2 regions of the Caballeronia sp. TF1N1 genome follow, and region 2 is predicted to be linked to the other one. Evidence: predicted binding sites of a transcription regulator. Region 2 holds the regulator's gene; the other holds the start of a gene.

Region 1 (4,420 bases), 760 kb from region 2:
TGACGCGTCGCGTCACGCGCATCGCCATGAACGCGCTTGGCACCAAGGCGGCCATCGCGCAAGGTCTCACGTGGTCAGGCACGTTCCATAGCGTTGGCGCGCGTTTGCTGCGCGATTACGCCGATCTCGTCGGACTCGCGCCGTCGTTCACCATCAACGACCGCGAAGACTCCGCCGATCTCATGAACCTCGTGCGCCACGAGCTCGGGTTATCGTCGAAAGAGAAGCGCTTTCCCGCCAAGTCCACGTGCTTCAGCATTTATTCGCGCGTGGTCAACACGGGCGCCTCGCTTGCCGCCGTGCTGGATCAGTCGTATCCGTGGTGCCGCGAGTGGGAGGCGGACTTGAAGCGTCTCTTCGCCGCCTACGTCGCGGCCAAACAGACGCAAAGCGTGCTCGATTACGACGACCTCTTGCTTTACTGGTCGCATCTCGCGGCTGAGCCGACTATCGCCGCCGATCTGTCGAGCCGCTTCGATCACGTGCTCGTCGACGAATATCAGGACACCAACCGCCTTCAGGCCACCATTCTTCTGGCGATGAAACCGGACGGCCGCGGCCTCACCGTCGTCGGCGACGATGCGCAGTCCATCTACTCGTTTCGCGGCGCGACGGTGCGCAATATCCTCGATTTTCCGCGGCACTTCGACCCGCCCGCCGCGACCGTCACGCTCGATCGCAACTATCGTTCGACGCAGCCCATTCTCGAAGCGTCCAACGCGGTGATCGGCATGGCCACCGAGCGCTATACGAAGAACCTCTGGACCGACAAGGCATCGGCGCAAAAACCGCGCGTGGTGAGTGTCGCCGATGAAGCCGATCAGGCGCGCTATATCGTCGAGCAAGTGCTGGAGGCGCGCGAGGGCGGCATGAAGCTCAAGTCGCAGGCCGTGCTGTTTCGCGCGGCGCATCACAGCGCGACGCTCGAAATCGAACTCACGCGCAAGAACATTCCGTTCGTGAAATTCGGCGGGCTCAAGTTTCTCGACTCCGTGCACGTCAAGGACGTGCTCGCCGTATTGCGCTGGGCGGAAAATCCGCGCGATCGTGTCGCCGGCTTTCGCGTGGCGCAATTGCTGCCGGGCGTCGGGCCGGCCATCGCCGGGCGGCTGCTGGACAGCGTGGCGCAAGCCGAACGTTCATCGAATGCGATTGCCGCCTTCCATGCGCCCGCCCGCGCCAGCGAAGACTGGCCGCGTTTCGTCGGCCTGATGGCGAAGCTCTGCGGCCGCGAGAGCGGCTGGCCGGCGGAGTTCGAAATGATCCGCCGATGGTACGAGCCGCATCTCGAACGCAATCACGAAGACGCGGCCATTCGTATTGGCGACGTATTGCAGATGGAGAGCATCGCGTCGACCTATCCCACGCGCGAGCGCTTTCTCACCGAACTCACGCTCGATCCGCCCGATGCGACCAGCGACGAGTCCGGCGTGCCTCTCATCGACGAAGATTATTTGATTCTCTCGACAATCCATTCGGCGAAGGGGCAGGAATGGCGCAACGTTTTCGTGCTGAACGGCGTGGACGGCTGCATTCCATCCGATCTGGGCACGGGTAGCGACGAGGAAATCGACGAAGAGCGGCGGCTGCTTTATGTAGCGATGACGCGCGCGAAGGAAGATCTGCATATCGTCACGCCGCAGCGCTTTTACGTGCACAACCAGACGCATCTGGGCGACCGGCACGTGTGGGCGCAACGCACGCGCTTTATTCCGCAGCATCTGATGCAGAATTTCGAAGCCACCGCGTGGCCGCCGGTTCCGGTCGCCGCCGCGCCGACGGCGGCGGGACTCGCGGCCGCGGCTAAGGCGAAGATCGATATCGCGGCGCGCTTGAAGGGGATGTGGGATTAGCGGTAAGCGGCGCCCGGTCCACGCCTAACGCTGCGCCCGCGAAGTCTTCGGCACGCGCGGCGCCGGCGCAAAGATGCTCCGCAGCCATGCGGCAAACCGCGTGAACCCATCATAAGGTTCATCGACAAACAACTCCGGCCGCAGCGAGCGAATGTATTCGAGTACCTGCTGCGCTTCCTGTTTCTGAATCGACCCATAAAAAATGCCGAGCCGCAGCAGACAGCGCAATTCACCGAGCTTCTCGCGCGCATTCGAGCCAACGCTGTTTTCCACCGCGATCTTCGTCTCATAGGTGCGCTGACGCAGCGAATCGGCGAGGCGCCACGCGGGCGTCTGCATCTTCTCCTCGACTTCGCGGATATCCATGGCGGCCGACTTGATCTGCGAGGCGAGCACATCGACTTGCGAAGCATCGCCCTTCGCCTCGGTGACGATGGCCGTCGCCCATTCGCGCGATGCCTTCACGAGATCCTCGGCGTTCCAGTCCGAGCGGATCGCGAACGCGAAACCGTGTTCGGCCGCCTGTCGGATCAAAATCTCGACGACATCCGGAAATTCCTTGTCGAGCGCGCGCTTGGCCCACGCGTACTGGCCTTGCGACAGCATGCGCTGCACCGCCTGCTCGGTCAGCGGCGTCGGATTGTCGAGCAGCTTGGCGCGCAGAAAGTCCTCGAACGTCGGCGTGACGAACTGCGGGTCGAGCTTGAGCGACAGGCGCATGAACGCCTCATAGTCGCGATGCAATGAAGCGATGGTCTCGTCGCGAAACGATAGGGTTATTTGACGCATGTTGGTTCCCGGTTCCGCGCTCGGATGGCCCGATGGCGGGAAATGCCTTTGGCGTCCGCTTCGACGGCGGAGTCCATTCGTTTCTGATAACGGCGTTACAGCCGGGAACTTGAGGGTGCTCTGAAAGCCGTTGCGCGAAGAAGCCTTTAACGCAAGACGACGAACTGCCAAACGAAGAAAACCGCGAGCGACACCCCGATGGTAAGCAAGGGCCGCCTGGTCCACGCGCACACGGCCACCGCAACCACGGCGGCCATGAGTTGCGGGTTGCGCCACGTGATTTCCGCGCCGTTGCCATGCGGCGAGACGGTCATCGGCACGATGATCGCGGTCAGCACCGTCACCGGCACGAAGCCGAGCGCCGTGCGCACGATGGGCGGAAACGGCAGCCGCTCGCCCAGCACGAAGACGGCCGCGCGGATCAGATACGTGACGAGCGCCATGCCGAGAATCAGCAGCACATAGTTCGATGTGGTCATCGTGCGCGCTCCTTGCGGTCGTCGCCGTTCGATTCACGCTTGCGTCGTTCCATCAGCGTGATCGCCATGCCGACTCCGATTCCCACCAGCACCGCCGCAAGCAAGCCGAGCTTGTATGGCCAGTCCTGCCACGCGAACGACAGCACGCCCGATGCAATCGCCGCCGCGACGAAGCGCACGGCCACCAGTTGCGGCACGATGATGGCGATGAACGTCGCGACCATCGCGAAGTCCAGCCCGAGCGACTTGAGCCCTGGGAATGCGGCGCCGAAGAGCAAGCCGACGAGCGTCCACAGCTGCCAGTTCAGATACATCGAGAGGCCGGAGCCGAAGAAGTAGTGCGGGCCGATTTCGCCCGGCGCGCGCTTCTGGTAATGCGCGTAAGCGACGGCGAACACTTCGTCGGTGAGCAGACCCGACAGCGCCCAGCGCCAGCGCGCGGGCAGATGCGCGACATAAGGCGCGAGCGTCGCCGAATAAAGGACGTGCCGCAAGTTGATGACGAAGGTCGTGGCCCAGATCACGATGAAGCTCGCGTGTCCCGCGATCATGCCGATGGCGATGAACTGCGCCGAGCCCGCGAACACCGCGAGCGACATCAACTGGCCGTGCCAGAGCGTGAGCGGGCTCGCCGTGACGAGCGTGCCGAAGATGACGCCGAAGGGCGCGGCGCCGACCATCATTGGAATGGTGTCGCGCGCGCCGGCGGCGAATTCCCGCAGCGCGGGGCTGGATACTGCTTTCAAATCGTGCCTCCGTTATAAGCCAATATGAGCGCTTGGGCATTCATATCGGTCGCCGGGAGGATAAGGCATGCAGTACGCATCGGGCTTGTACGATCGTGCGGCGCTCGTGGCTCGCGTGACGGTTTCAACCAGCCTGCCGGCAAGTCGTACAGTTTACAACTTCATTGTGGGCGCGGCGGGGCGCGCGCATCGCTTCACTTCCTTCACTTCACGGGAATGATCGTGCCTTCGGGAACCGGCACCGCCGTCACGCTGTTCTTCGGGCTGCCGGTCGCAATGCGATCGCTGTAGGTCAAGTAGACGAGCGTATTGCGTTTGGCGTCGACCACGCGCACCACGTGCAGCGTCTTGAAGATGAACGACATGCGGTCGGAGAAGACATCGGTCTTCTGCTTGAGCGGCTGAGTGAATTTGATCGGCCCGACCTGACGGCAGGCGATAGACGATTCCGTCGGATCTTCCGCGATGCCGAGCGTGCCTTTCACGCCGCCCGTGCGCGCCCGCGACACGTAGCAGGTAACGCCCGCGACGAGCGGATCGTCATAGGCTTCGA
Region 2 (4,420 bases):
ACGACGCCGTATTTCTCCTCGGCGACGAACGCGGTGGCGCACGCGCGTTTCGAAGGCCGAAGCGACGGATTCGACGGAATCAGCACGCACTGACCAAGCGTGTCGTAGCGCCAGCCGTGATACGGACACGCGAGCTGATCGTTCGTCACCGTGCCCAGCGACAGTTGCGCGCCGCGATGCGGACAGTAGTCACGCCAGACATGCGCCACGCCTTCGGCATCGCGCCAGACGACGATGCGCTCATCCGCGACGATGAACGCTCGCGTCGAACCCGCCGGCACGTCATCGCCATTACAGACCGCCAGCCATTCGCCAGCGAGAGAAAAGTCGTCGCTCATAGCACTGAAGCATCCGCAGAAAACGCCGTTAATCATCTGTCCGAGATGCGTTCTTACACGATTCACAGCAGCTTGGCAAAACGTTGCAAAATACCAGTCGTCGAAGACGAACATCGCGACGGGGCCGCAATAAGACAGAAGCGCGACAGCAAAGACACGCGCAAAAGACCATAACAGCAAGAAATCACCACCAGGGGTTCGGTATGGAGCAGGCGCATCAACCGGCACGCCGGGCCTATGCCTTCGCATGGTCCGGCAACCGGAATCCCGAACGCGAGCAAGCCATGCTGCGTATCGGGATGGGAGCGGCAGTTCTGCTGGCTTATGCGGTGTATGCGTGGCGGCACCCTTCGGCCAACGCGTCGCTGATCACGCGGTTGATCGCGCTCTACGTGTCCTACGGTGCAATCACACTATTGCTCGTCAGCCGGATGATGGCGCTGTCCAACGTCCGGCTCGTCATCACCACTATCCTCGATCAGGCGTTGCTCGGCGCCATGCTCTTTCTCTGCGGCACGCTCGCCTTGCCGCTGCTGTGGGTGGTGTTCTGGTTTCTGATCGGCTCGGGATGCCGCTACGGCAAGCGCACGCTCGCCATTTCGTGCGCGATGGCGCTCGTCGCGATCGTCGCGCTGGCGTTGTGGCAACCGTGGTGGGTGGCAAACCGCGCCGCCGCGCTCGGGCTCGCGCTGAGCGTGCTGGGCGCGTCGGTGTATCTGAGCGTGCTGGTCGACAGGCTTGGCAGCGCGAATCGCGTGCTGGCGCGGCAGGCATCGACGGACCCGCTCACGGGCCTCTATAACCGTTACGCGCTCGAACAAACCGTGAATCGCGCGATGTCCGCGCCCGAAGCCGCCGACGCGAATACCAGCGCACTGCTACTGATCGATCTCGACGGCTTCAAGGGCGTGAACGATACCTACGGTCACGCGGTCGGCGACGTGCTGTTGCAGTCGTTCGCGCAATTGCTTGCACGGCGCATGCGCAAGACCGACACCATCGCGCGGCTGGGCGGCGACGAGTTCGTCGTGCTCGCGCGCAACATGCGCGATCGCAGCGCGGTGCTCACGCTCACCGATGGCATCCATTCGGCGCTCGCCGACCTCACGCTGGTGCAGGAGCGGCCAGTGAGCGTATCGGCGAGTATCGGCGCCTGCTTGCTGTCGAGCGCGGCAGAAGCGCATGACGCCGATATCACCGCCGTGCTGAGAGCCGCCGATCGCGCGATGTATCGCGCAAAGAGTCTCGGCGAAGGCAAGACGGTGTTCGCCGAGGCGCGCGACTTCGAGATGCATTGAGCCCATCCGCGCGCATTCGAGCGCCTTTGCAAAGGCAAAAGCAAAAAGCGCGCGGCCCCGGTTCGGGGCTTCGCGCGCCTCTACAACTCGGAACTCAAGCCTCGACGCTAGTCCACGACTGTTCCCGCAGCTTCGCACGCAAACGCGCCACGGCCTGGCTATGCAACTGGCACACGCGCGACTCGCTCACTTCCATCACCGCGCCGATTTCGCGCAGGTTGAGGCCCTTCTCGTAGTACAAGCTCATGAGCAGCTTCTCGCGCTCCGGCAACTTGTCGATGGCTTCGATCAGCGCGCCGCGCAGACTGTCGTCCAGAAGCGCCGACAGCGGGTCCGAACGATCGACGCAGTAACGGTCGAGGAACGGCTCGTCGTCCGCCGAGCGGTCGAAGTCTTCGTAATAGATCAACTGGCTGCCGTGCAAGTCCTGCAGCATCGACTGATACTCGTCGAGCGGCATCTTCATGTGCTCGGCGACTTCGGTCTCGCTGGCCGAACGGCCAAGGTTCTGTTCCACCTTGTGTACCGCCGACTCCACTTCGCGCGATGTCTTGCGCATGCTGCGTGGCAACCAGTCGTTGGCGCGCAACTCGTCGAGCATGGCGCCGCGAATACGCTGACTTGCGTAGGTTTCGAACTGGGCGCCCTGATCTTCCTTGTAGCGGCTAGCCGCATCGAGGAGGCCAATCATGCCGGCCTGGATCAGATCGTCGAGATCGACGCTCGCCGGCATTTTGGCGACGAGCTGGAGTCCGAGGCGGCGAACGAGCGGCGCATATTTCGTAAGCACGTCGGACTGCGAGAGTTTGCCTTGGGCGTTATACATCCTGTTCACCTTTCAATATCACATCGACGCCGTGCTGCTCATTGCATGATCGGAAAACGCCGCCGCTCGGTGCGCCGCTTTCCGTCCGCTTTCACCAGACTCGCCAACCGGAATGTGCGCGTCGTACTGGCTCGCTTCGTCGCCGCGCGAAAACGGCGCGGGACGCATCGGCCAGTGCAGCAGCTCGGCTGCGATGTAGCGGTAGTCGCGCGCCGCGGCCGTAGCCGGAAACGCTTCCACCGCACACCGAGAGAGCTCCCTCGCCCGAGCGACGCGCGCATCCTCGGACACATACCCTGCCTGCACGAGCGAAACGGCCAGATAACGGCTCGCGACACCCGAGAGGTTGTCGAACGCGACCGCTGCATCGGCTGCGTCCTGCACGTGATTCATCAGCACGCGGAACTGGCCGATCGCGTGGGCGTAGTGCAAGCGCTTCATGCACGCATACGCCTCGGTGATCGCCGACGCGGCTACCCGCGTCACTATCAGAAAGTCATGCGCCTGCGCCGCGAGCGACGAGAGCGCGCCATTACGATCGAGTTGCGCATCGATCAGCACGATATCCGCGGGGCCGTCGAGCAGCGCGCGTGCTTGCGCCGCATCGTGGCTGATACGTTCATCGCGCGGTGCGGCGATCAGCGAAAAACCCATCGGCGTGCGCACCGCGACATCCTGCAGTTCGCGACGGCCGGACATCACCGCCGAGAGCGCGCCCGCGCCATCCACACCCGCCATGCGGCTGACCGAGCCCGCGTTATGCCGCTCGTCGATGACGAGCACATCCTTGCCATGCACGGACAACGCCGCGCCGAGGTTCACTACCGCCGACGTGCAACCGATGCCCGCCGGTCCGCCCACTACAGCCACCACGCGAGAACTGGCGCGCGTCAGCAGCCTTCTCAGGCCTTCAGCCTGATCGAGCACGAACTTATCCAAAATGGACTCCATGCAGTTCGGTCGTGGCGCGTGCGGACAGTGCGGACAGAAGCGCCGGCACATCGTCGTCTTGCGGCACGAAAGGCGAGCCATCGCGCGGAATGCAGAACGCGCTCTTGATGAGGAAACGCTTGGTTGCGACGTACAAGTTCTCCGGCACCTTCTGACCGGTCGATACGTAATGCACCGGCAGCTTGTAGCGGATGACCGTATCGAGCACGCTGCCGAGGTTGGTCGCCTCGTCGAGCTTGGTCAGAATGCAGCCCGCGAGCGGCGGCTGGTCCGGCGCACTCTTGTAGGCCTGCACGACTTCGTTGAGCGTGTCGCCGTGGCTCGTGGCGTTCAGCAGCAACAAGCGTTGCACCGGCTGACCCGTGCCGCACAGCATCGCGATCTGGTCGGAGACCGTGCGATCGCGCTGGCTCATGCCGATCGTGTCGATCAGCACGATATGTTTGTTGCGCAGTTCGGAGAGCGCGAGTTGCAGGTCAGCGCCGTCCTTTACCGCGTGCACCGACACGCCGAGAATCTTGCCGAAGATGCGCAGTTGTTCATGCGCGCCGATCCGGTAGCTGTCCGTCGTCAGGAGCGCGACCTTGCTGGCGCCGAAGCGCATCACGCAGCGCGCCGCGAGCTTTGCCGTGGTCGTCGTCTTGCCGACGCCCGTCGGGCCCATCAGCGCGAACACGCCGCCGCGTTCCATCAACGCGTCTTCGCTCGGCATCACCGGCAGATTCGATTCGAGAACTTGCTGCACCCATTCGAGCGCGTTTTCCACGTTCTCCATCGACGGCATGTTGTCGATCACCATGCGCACGAGTTGCGCGGAGAAACCGGCGGCGAAGAGGCGCTTGGTCAAGGCCGAGTTGGTCGGGTTGCGGCGCTGGCGGTCGCCCCACAGCAAACCCGAGAAGTGCTCTTCCATCATCTCGCGCATCGACGAGAGTTCGTTCATCACCGTTTCGTTGACGACTTGCTCCATGCGCGTGCGGATGGCTTCGGTCACGACGGCTGCGGCA

Evidence for each region. Region 2 encodes FliA, which starts transcription of late flagellar genes. Its sites were predicted from a motif close to CTAAAGTTTNNNNNNNNNNNGCCGNTA; they were not measured.
Region 1: LDZ28_RS09735 (DUF4088 family protein) is a predicted target of FliA. The motif match lies at 2,730-2,756, and genes of this name have one in related genera.

What each region holds. Positions count from the first base shown of each region.
Region 1 covers NZ_CP084626.1:2,092,441-2,096,860, reverse strand. Annotated here, with positions in the region: gene LDZ28_RS09740 (ATP-dependent helicase) at 1-1,853, shown strand, start outside; gene LDZ28_RS09735 (DUF4088 family protein) at 1,878-2,642, opposite strand; gene LDZ28_RS09730 (AzlD domain-containing protein) at 2,789-3,121, opposite strand; gene LDZ28_RS09725 (AzlC family ABC transporter permease) at 3,118-3,804, opposite strand; gene LDZ28_RS09720 (CreA family protein) at 4,071-4,420, opposite strand, start outside.
Region 2 covers NZ_CP084626.1:2,853,267-2,857,686, forward strand. Annotated here, with positions in the region: gene LDZ28_RS13405 (aromatic ring-hydroxylating dioxygenase subunit alpha) at 1-338, opposite strand, end outside; gene LDZ28_RS13410 (diguanylate cyclase) at 542-1,636, shown strand; gene LDZ28_RS13415 (RNA polymerase sigma factor FliA) at 1,731-2,462, opposite strand; gene LDZ28_RS13420 (MinD/ParA family protein) at 2,481-3,401, opposite strand; gene flhF (flagellar biosynthesis protein FlhF) at 3,394-4,420, opposite strand, start outside.